Regions from separate parts of the Rhodoferax sediminis genome, predicted to be linked through region 1. Evidence: riboswitches for the same ligand, from Rfam matches in the RefSeq annotation. Region 1 holds a riboswitch; the other holds the start of a gene.
What was found. Region 1 has a riboswitch for cobalamin ahead of EUB48_RS08705 (TonB-dependent receptor domain-containing protein). Riboswitches for the same ligand answer to the same signal wherever they lie in the genome.
Positions count from the first base shown of each region.

Region 2: it holds a riboswitch for cobalamin, as region 1 does, so the genes downstream of both, EUB48_RS03105 (TonB-dependent receptor) here and EUB48_RS08705 (TonB-dependent receptor domain-containing protein) in region 1, are expected to answer to the same signal.

Region 1 is NZ_CP035503.1:1,806,359-1,811,246, forward strand. It holds gene EUB48_RS08695 (cell division protein ZapA) at 196-537, opposite strand; gene EUB48_RS08700 (cell division protein ZapB) at 534-764, opposite strand; cobalamin riboswitch at 815-1,056, shown strand; gene EUB48_RS08705 (TonB-dependent receptor domain-containing protein) at 1,138-2,970, shown strand; gene EUB48_RS08710 (cobyrinic acid a,c-diamide synthase CobB) at 2,989-4,350, shown strand; gene EUB48_RS08715 (ABC transporter substrate-binding protein) at 4,347-4,888, shown strand, end outside.
Region 2 is NZ_CP035503.1:651,359-656,246, reverse strand. It holds gene EUB48_RS03125 (hypothetical protein) at 1-469, shown strand, start outside; gene EUB48_RS03120 (IS5 family transposase) at 757-1,869, opposite strand; gene tnpA (IS66-like element accessory protein TnpA) at 2,280-2,675, shown strand; partial or broken gene EUB48_RS03110 (IS21 family transposase) at 2,706-2,994, shown strand; cobalamin riboswitch at 3,021-3,262, shown strand; gene EUB48_RS03105 (TonB-dependent receptor) at 3,343-4,888, shown strand, end outside.

The DNA.
Region 1 (4,888 bases):
CGGACCCGCATCCTGAACCGGGGTTCAGGTGGGCGAGGGCAGCCTGGTGTTGGGTTCATCTGACGCGAGATGATCACGCTCGCCAAGCGATATACCAAGCCCGAGCTCTAAGAGCATTGGTTCAAGGAAATTAAAGCCCGATACGCACCGCAGACAGTTTCATTGTAGGCGCAGACGCGCCATCGCGGTGAGTTGTCAGAGCAGTTGACCGTCGACCGACAGGGCGCTGTCCAGCCGCTCGATCAGGGCGTCCAGCCGGGGGTCCGCGCCGGCGCTTTCAACTCCAGGCGAGGTCGTGCCTGGCGTGGCGCTGGCCGATGCCTGTAGTGCCGCGGCGCTTTGCTGCGAGAATTCGGAGGCCAGGTTCAGCGCCGCCAGCACGGCAATGCGGTCGCGCGCCCTGACCTTGCCTGCATCGCGAATCTTGCACATGGCGGAGTCGACGCGTTCCACGGCATCGAGCAGGCTCGACTCGCCGCCTTCGGGGCAGCCCAGCAGGTAGCTTTGCCCCATGATCTGCACTTCGAGTTGCTTCATCCGGCATCCTTTTGGGTCGTGCCCGCGCCCGATTCCGGCAGGCGCTCGAGCAGCGCATCGACGCGCGCGCGCGCCGCGCTCAGGCGCGACTTCAGGGAGTCGCGCTCGCGCGTGAGGGTGTCCACTTGTTCGGTGAGCAAGGCATTCGTGCGCTGCAGTTCGCCGTAACGCATGAGCAGGCGCTCGACGCGCTCTGCAATCTGATCGATGGGGGTCGGATTTGCCATGGACTCTCTGGTGATTCAATACCAATTGTAGGGTTTGTGACAGTTTTAGACTTTACAATTACTGCGTTGGTGCTCGCGGTGTGGTTCACATGCCGCAGTTCAACGGGAAGCAGGAGGGTGCGCTGCCAACAGCAAACCTAACCTGCGCTGCCCCCGCAACGGTAAGCGGACGAATCCCTCCAGATTCGGTTTGCCGGTCACACAGCCACTGGGCGTCTTGAACACGCGCCTGGGAAGGCGACCCGCAACTTGCTCCGCCAGCCCGGATACCGGCCATCAAGGTGGCGGCCATGGCTCATCAAGCCTGGCTGCTTGTTACGCCCAAGCACTGGCGGGGACGCCGGTGAGGGCTTTTTTGCGGATCGTTCCCTTCATGAAAACCTGTCTTTCCCGTGCGCGCCTTGCCGTGCTGCCGCTGGCGTTGAGTGCCGCGATTCCCGTGCTGGCGCAAAACCAGTCTTCCTCTTCGCTACAGGAAACCGTGGTGACGGCGACGCGCGTGGCGCAACCGCTGGCCGACCTGGTGGCCGATGTCACGATCATCGACCACGACATCATTGAGCGCAGCGGCGCCACCGGCGTGGCCGATGTGCTGGCCCGCGTGCCGGGCATCGAGATCAGCCGCTCGGGCAATGTCGGCTCTCCTACGAGTGTGTTTCTGCGCGGCGCGGAATCGCGCTTTACGGCGGTGTTTATCGATGGCGTGCGCGTCGATTCTCAGTCCACCGGCGGCGCCGGCTGGGAGGCCATTCCGCTGGCCCAGATCGACCGCATCGAGGTGCTGCGCGGCCCGGCGGCTGCGGTGTATGGCTCCGACGCGATCGGCGGCGTAATTCAGCTGTTCACCCGCAAGGGAGAAGGCGCGTTCTCACCGTCGATCGGCATCGGATTCGGCACTTACAACACCAGGAAGGTCGATGCTTCGCTCAGCGGCGCCAGCGGGGCGTTCGATTACTCGCTCGGACTCGCCAGGGAAACCAGCACGGGTTTTGACTCGCAAACGGGCACGCCCCACAACCCGGACAACGACGGCTATCGCAGCGAGTCGGGGAACGCCAGGCTCGGCCTGCAGATCAACAAGACGCAGCGTGTGGACGTTACGGCGCTGGCGAGCGACGTGAATTCGCAATTCGATGCTTTTGGCTTCAACCCATCGAGCCCGGTGGACGACCACAGCCGGCACAAGCTGGACGCCATCGGCCTGAACTGGCTGTCGCAGTGGAGCGATGTGTACAGCACCAAACTGAGCGTGACCGATTCGCGTGATCATTACGAAACTACGCCGTCGCCCTACCTGGCCGAAACCCATTTGCGCGGCTATCTGTTCCAGAACGAGTTGCGGCTGGGCGAGCACCTGCTGACCGCGGCGCTGGAGCGCAAGGAGGACCACCTGGACAATGCCCCGATCGACGCCGATCGCTCGCAGAACGCGCTGGCGTTGGGCTACGGCTGGACGCACCGGCGGCACACGCTGCAGCTCAATGTGCGCCGCGACCAGGACAGCGCATTTGGCGGACGCACGACCGGCAGCGCCGCCTACGGTTTTGCCCTCACACCGCAATGGCGTGCCACCGCCTCGGCCGGCACGGCGTTCCGCGCGCCGACGCTGTACCAGCTGTTCAGCCAGTATGGCGTGCCGACCCTGCAGCCCGAAACCAGCCGCAACATGGAGCTCGGCGTGCGCTACGCGCAAGGCGCCGCCAGTTTCAGCGTCGTGGCGTACCGCAACCGGGTTGCCAATCTGATCAGCTTCGCGGCGCCCGGACCCTGTGCGTCCCCGTTCGGCTGTTACACCAACACCGCACAAGCCGAGTACTCGGGCGTGACGTTCTCGGGTGGCCAGCAATTCGGTTTGGTGAATGTTCATGCGTCGCTGGATCTGCAGGATCCGCGCGATCTGAGCACGGGCAATCTGTTGGCGCGGCGCGCGCGCCAGCACGGCACCCTGGGCGCCGATACCCATTTCGCCGCGTGGACCGTGGGCGCCGAAGCCCAGTTCTCCGGCCGGCGCTATGAAGATGCCGCCAACATGCAGCCCCTGGGCGGCTACGCCCTGGTCGGCCTGTACGCCAGCACCCACCTGAGCAAAGACTGGACGCTGCTTGCCCGCGTCGACAACCTGGCGGACAAGAACTACCAGCTCGCCAACACGTTCACCACTGCGGGGCGCACCTTCTACGCGAGTCTGCGGTGGGCGCCTCAGTGATGACGCCAGCGAGTCCATATGTCTGAGCCGGCGCGCTGTGCCGCCATCCTGGTCGCGGCACCGGCGTCCGGCCAGGGCAAGACCACGGTGGCCTGCGCGCTGGCGCGCTGGCACACGCGCCAGGGCCGGCGCGTGCGGGTGTTCAAGTGCGGGCCGGATTTTCTGGACCCGCACTGGCTGGCACTGGCCAGCGGCGCGCCGGTGCATCAACTCGACCTGTGGATGACCGGCGAGGCCGATTGCCGCCAACGCCTGCACCAGGCAGCGCAGCAGGCCGACCTCCTCATCGTCGAAGGCGTGATGGGCCTGTTCGACGGCGCGCCGAGCGCGGCCGATCTGGCGCAGCGGTTTGATCTGCCGGTGCTGGCGGTGGTTGACGCCTCCGCTATGGCGGGGACCTTTGGCGCGTTGGCGCTCGGTTTGCAGCATTACCGGGCTGGCTTGCGCTGGGCCGGTGTGTTGGCCAATAGGGTCGCCGGCGAGCGCCACGCCGACATGCTGCGGGCCAGCTTGCGCGAGCCAGCGCACTGGCTCGGGGCCTTGATGCGCAACCCGGCGCTCGCATTGCCGGAGCGGCACCTGGGACTGACAGTGGCCAGCGAGGTCGATGACGCCATGGCGCGGCTCGATGCAGCCGCCGACGCGCTGGCGGGCACGACGCTCACGCAGATGTCCGGCGCTGATTTGCAGCGCTGGGCCGTGTCGTTTGAGCCGGCCGCGAGTGCTGCCGCGCCAGCCACGGGCGCGCAGCCGTTGCTGGGCACCACGGTGGCGGTGGCGCGCGATGCGGCCTTCTGCTTTATCTACGCCGCCAACCTGGAGTGTCTGCAGGCGCTCGGCGCCAAGGTGGTGTTTTTCTCGCCGCTGGCGGACGCCGCACTGCCCGATTGCGACGCGGTGTGGCTGCCCGGCGGCTACCCGGAGCTGCATGCCGAGCAATTGGCGCGCAACCAGGGTCTACGCGATGGACTGGCCGCGCACGTGGCGCAGCACAAGCCCGTCTGGGCCGAGTGTGGTGGCATGATGGTGCTGTTCGATCAACTCGTGACAAAGGACGGCGAGACCCATGCCCAGTGGGGCCTGCTACCCGGCCGCATCACCATGCAACAACGTCTGGCCGCCCTCGGGCCGCAGCAGCTTGTGATTGACGGGCAGCTGCTGCGCGGCCACACCTTCCATTACTCGACCTGCGCCACGCCGCTGGCGGTCCGCACCCGCACTGCGCGGCCGGGCTGCGAGGCGGCGCCCGTCGCGGGCGAGGCCTTGTACGAAGCTGGCAGCCTCCGCGCCAGCTACTTCCATGCGTGGTTTGCGTCCAATCCACAGGCGGTGGCGGCCCTGTTCGCGCGCCGGACCGGTACTGGGGGAACTGTCTCATGAGTGCCTTGAATTTTGAGTTGCAGAACGGCCCGCAGCGCATTGTCTGCATGACCGAAGAGACCACCGAATGGCTTTACCTGCTGGGCGAAGAGGCCCGCATCGTTGGCATCTCCGGCTACACCGTGCGGCCGCGCCGCGCGCGTGAAGAGAAACCCAAGGTCAGCGCCTTCATCAATGCCAAGATCGACAAGATTCTGGCTTTGAAGCCCGACTGCGTGTTCGGTTTTTCCGACATGCAGGCGGACATTGCGGCCGAGCTGATTCGCCACGGCGTGCAGGTCACGATCTTCAACCAGCGCAGCGTGGCCGAGATTTTCTCCATGATGAGTCAGGTCGCCGCCATGGTGGGGCAGGTGGAGCGCGGACAGGCGCTGATGCAGACCATGCTGGAGGGCTTGCGTGCCATCGAACAGGCGGCCGCCGCCTTGCCGCGCCGCCCACGCGTGTTCTTTGAAGAGTGGGATGAGCCGCACATCAGCGCGATCCGCTGGGTGTCGGAGCTGATCGGCATCGCGGGCGGTGACGACTGCTTCCCCGA
Region 2 (4,888 bases), 1.2 Mb from region 1:
GCAAGGGTATCGACGGATGATCGTCGATCCGAACTACACAGAGACCGAGCTTCTTTTGGAGTTCGGCAAGGACGTTCTTTTTATCGCGGGAACGTACGGCAGCGATGTTGACGAAATATTTATGAGCATGCTGCGCCGGGGCAGGGTCAAAAAGGAGAGCGACCTCGTTACTCTGATAATTGCCCTTTTAGGTGTGAAACCAATTCCAACGAAACACGGCGAGGTTGTTGCGAGTGATTTATTTATTGGGCGCGGAATCGGCCCGGCTTTACCCGTGAAGTTTGAAGACATTATTAGGTACCTGCAAGAGAGTCGAGTCTTGAAATGGCAAGACGAAATGGCTCATCTACTGGATTCGGGTGAGGTAACCGTCGCCGGCATCAAAAGGACGATGGAACGAAACCATGCGGTTCGTGAATTCTTGGCGCAAAGAGCCTCGAACAGGCAGTCCGCGCACAGTGCAGGCTAGAGTGCTGCAATTGTCTCGAGCCAAGCGTGTCATGCTGCGTCTCAGCCCGGAGGCCCATGAAGCATTGAAAATCATCATGGCGCATACCTTCGTGATGCGCTTGCGCCTTGCTGTAGCCCACGGTGGCGAGCCACTGTAGTTTGCCAGTTAGCAGGCTGTTGAAATTTGCTGCAATGAGCCATTCTGAGCGACGGACGCGAGGTCATCCAGTGGTTGCAATTGCCGGGCGAGGGGCCGTTTCGTCTCGCCATTGCGTTCTAGAGCCTGGCGCGGTGGCCTTTGGTGATTCATTGGACTGCTCCTTGCGGTATTCGCGTGAACAGTCGAGCCATTCGCACGATGTTGCTGGCTGTCATCGTCAGCTTGAAGTGCTGATCGACCCGTCGGATGCCTCTATACAGTGTCTGCCTGATGCGCCCGATGGTCTTGCCCCAGCCGAAGTGCTCCTCGATGCGCTTTCGGATCGTCTGGCTGACAGCATAGCCGGCGTGCCGGGTTGTTCGCCCATCGATGGCACTGCCACCGATGCGTGTGTCGTTACTGGCCACGTGAGGCGTGACGCGGCGCTGGCGACAGGCGGCAATGAAGTCCCGCGTGTCGTAGGCTTTGTCTGCGGCGACGGTTTTGGGGTGCGTACCGGGCAAGGTGTCCAGCATCGCCAGCGCCGCGGCTCTCTCGCCCAGCCCGTCGGCATGGGTGACGACGGCACCCACCACCAGCCCCGAGCGGTTCTCCATCAGCACATGGCCCTGATAGCTCATGATGGCGGCGGTGTTGTGACTCTTTCTGAACAGTCGTGCGTCAGGGTCAGTGGTGCTGGCATGGGTGTCGTTGCTGCGCGGCTTGCCCTTCCAGTTGGCTTGGGTGTTGCGCCCGCTCGGCTCCCCGCCGTTGGCGTCGTCATTGCTGCCGTCCTTGGGCACGAAGCTCTTGTGGCTGGCCCACGCCTGGATCAGCGTGCCGTCCACCGAGAAGTGCTCTTTGGACAGCAACTGGCACTTGTCGGCCAAGGTCATGACCTCTGTGAAGAAGCTCTCCACCACCTCGTGTTCGAGCAAGCGGTCGCGGTTCTTGGAGAAGGTGGAGTGGTCCCAGACGGCGTCGTCGATGGCCAGACCGATGAACCAGCGGTACAGCAGGTTGTAGCGTACCTGCTCCATCAACTGGCGCTCGCTGCGCACCGAGAAGAAGATCTGGATGAGCATGGCCCGCAGCAACTTCTCCGGGGCGATGGAGGCTCGGCCTGTGTCCGCGTAGATCAGGTTGAACAGGCCCCCCAGCCGTCCAAGCGCTTCGTTGACCAGCGTGCGCACTCCGCGCAGCGGATGATCCGCAGGAACAAAATCTTCCAGCTTGGCCACTGTGAACAGCGCTTCTTGCATTGCGTCTGATCCTCGCATCGCATTCTCTCCGTTATGAGCATGAACACAATATCGATAACGACCATCCCGCAGACGACGTTTACATGCGGGTAAATTTCAACAGCCTGTTAGGGCTCGATTCCCCGTGACGAGGCATAGTTCAACAGTGACGCCTGCAACTCCAGCATGTCGGGTTCTGGCAGAAGACAGCCCAACGGTGACTGGCCTCGACGCCCCCTTGGCACAAGGACGACTGGGGCACGGCTCAAGGGTGACGCCGTACCTGGTTCAAGCGTGACGCTACCAGGCCCACTCAGAACCATGGATCGCACTTTGCCACCCTGCCCCGGCGCTCTGTGACGCATAGACCTAAGGCATCTTCAGTTGATCGGTAAGCAAACGGTGATCCCATCTTGAGATAGACCCAGCAGTCGGGCATGGTGTGCACGATGAAGATCATGCACACCATGGCGAGCGAGGCGATCGCCGGGCGCCCCAAGCGGCGCTTCTACAGCCCAGAACTCAAGACGCAGGTCGTAGCGCAGTGCCAAACCGATGGCACGTCGGTCGCTGGCGTTGCGCTGGCCCACGGCATCAATGCCAATATTGTCCACCGCTGGCTTCGTGAGCATGCCCATGATGGGTTGTCGGTTGCGTCGCAGGGCTTTGTGCCACTAACCCTGCAGGCTGGCGCAGTTGAACCGTTTAGGACTACGGCCATGCCTGCAGAGATCAAACGCGACATCCGTATCGAAGTTCACCGTGGCACGGGCTCGGTGAGCGTGAACTGGCCGCTCGAAGGTGCTGAGTCCTGCGCGGCCTGGCTGCGCGACTGGCTGAGATGATCCGCATAGATACCGCGTGGCTTGCTTACGGCCCAGCGGCGGTACCAGATGCTGTTTGCCATTGAACGGCGGGGTCGGCCAGCGCAAGCTCTGGGGCATCGTGGGCCTGGCCAAGCGTTACCCCAATCGCTTCATCGACGCGGCCTGTGCGCAGGCCATAGAACACGGTGTGCTCAGCTACCGGCACGTCAAGGCGCTGACCGAGCGGCTGATGGCCAACGCCTTGGCCCCCCTGCAGGCCGGTGCCCCGACATCGTCGGCGTCAACGCTCACCCAGCAGCACGCGCTCATTCGCAGCGCACAGGAGTACGGCGATCTACCTGAATTGGGAAACACTGTTTTAGACTTTACAATTGCTGCGTTGGTGCTCGCGGTGTGGTTCACATGCCGCAGTTCAACGGGAAGCAGGAGGGTGCGCTGCCAACAGCAAACCTAACCTGCGCTGCCCCCGCAACGGTAAGCGGACGAATCCCTCCAGATTCGGTTTGCCGGTCACACAGCCACTGGGCGTCTTGAACACGCGCCTGGGAAGGCGACCCGCAAATTGCTCCGCCAGCCCGGATACCGGCCATCAAGGTGGCGGCCATGGCTCTTCGAGCTTTGCCGTCGTAACGCTCAAGCACTGGCGGGGACGCCGGTGAGGGCTTTTTTGCGGATTGTTCCCTTCATGAAAACCTGTATTTCCCGTGCGCGCCTTGCCGTGCTGCCGCTGGCGTTGACCGCCGCGTTTCCCGTGCTGGCGCAAAACCAGCCTGCCGCATCCCTGAATGAAACCATAGTCACGGCCACGCGCTTCGCCGAACCCGCCGAGTCTCTGCCGCTTGGCGTGAGCGTCATTACGGCCGATGAAATACGCGCATCCGGTACCACCACGGTGAATGAGGCGCTGATGCGGTTGCTGGGTGTCGTCGGGCGGCAGGACTTTTACGGCGGCGGCGATTACGCGCTGGATCTTCGAGGCTTTGGCATCACGGCCGATAGCAACCAGGTTGTGATGGTGGATGGAATGAAGATCAGCGAAGCCGACCTTGGCGGCACGCGCCTGGCCGGCATTCCCATCGATAGCGTGGAGCGCATCGAGGTGTTGCGCAGCAGTGGCGCCGTGCTGTATGGCGAAGGCGCTACCGGCGGGGTAATCCTGATCACGACCAAGGCAGGCGCCGGCAAGGCGCGCCACAACTCGGCGTCGGTCTATGCAGGGGCCGGCAGCTACGGGCTGCGGGAAGCGCGAGCCAATGCCACGGTGGCCGGCGGAGGATTCTCGCTCGACGTGTCCGGATTGAAACGCGACAGCGACAACCATCGGGACAACTTCCGCTCCAAAGTGGATGGCGCTTCGGTGACAGGGCAGTGGTCGAACGACTGGTTGCGCCTGGGCGCCCGCTACTCGCAAGATTCGCTCGATACGGGTTTGCCGGGCGCTCTCACCGCCGCGCAGTACGCGGCCGATCCAAAGCAAACCACGACGCCGAACGACCACGCCCACATCAGGAATACTCGCAACAGCATTTTCGCCGAAGCCATGCTTGGCAACTGGCAACTGGCGGCGGACGCAGGCTCGCGGCAAAAGAATCTTGTCAGTAGCCTCAGCGGTTTTCCTTTTGCCTACGACATCGACGCGAACAACTACTCGCTGCGCGCGCGCAACGAAGCCAGGCTCGGTGAGGTGAAAAATGCGCTGATACTGGGCACCGACTACAACGATTGGAGCCGTGACGTGCTGGGCGCCTTTGGCTCGGTGGCGCAGCAGTCATCGCGTGCATGGTACGTGAAAGACGACGTTACCTTGCCTGGCAGTGGCACGCGCCTGAGCGCGGGCTGGCGCACGGAACGCATTGCCAAGGACAGCACCAGCGCGGCGGCCGGACTGTCGGACCGGCAGCACGCCTGGGAGTTGGGCGTGAGTCAGCCGGTGGCGCAGGGCGTGACGGTGTATGGGCGCGCCGGACGGAGCTTTCGCCTGGCTAATGTGGACGAGTTCAGCTTCACCACGCCGGGAGTGATTCTGAAGCCGCAAACCTCGCGCGATCTGGAGTTGGGGACGCGTTGGGCCTACGAGGCAGGAAAGCTGGAAGCCCGGCTGTATCGGAGCATGCTTGAAAACGAAATTGGCTTTGATCCGAATGCGGCCGGACCTTTTGGCTTTGCGGGTGCCAACGTCAATTTCGATCCCACGCGCCGCCAGGGTCTGGAAATCGACGCCTCCCATGCGC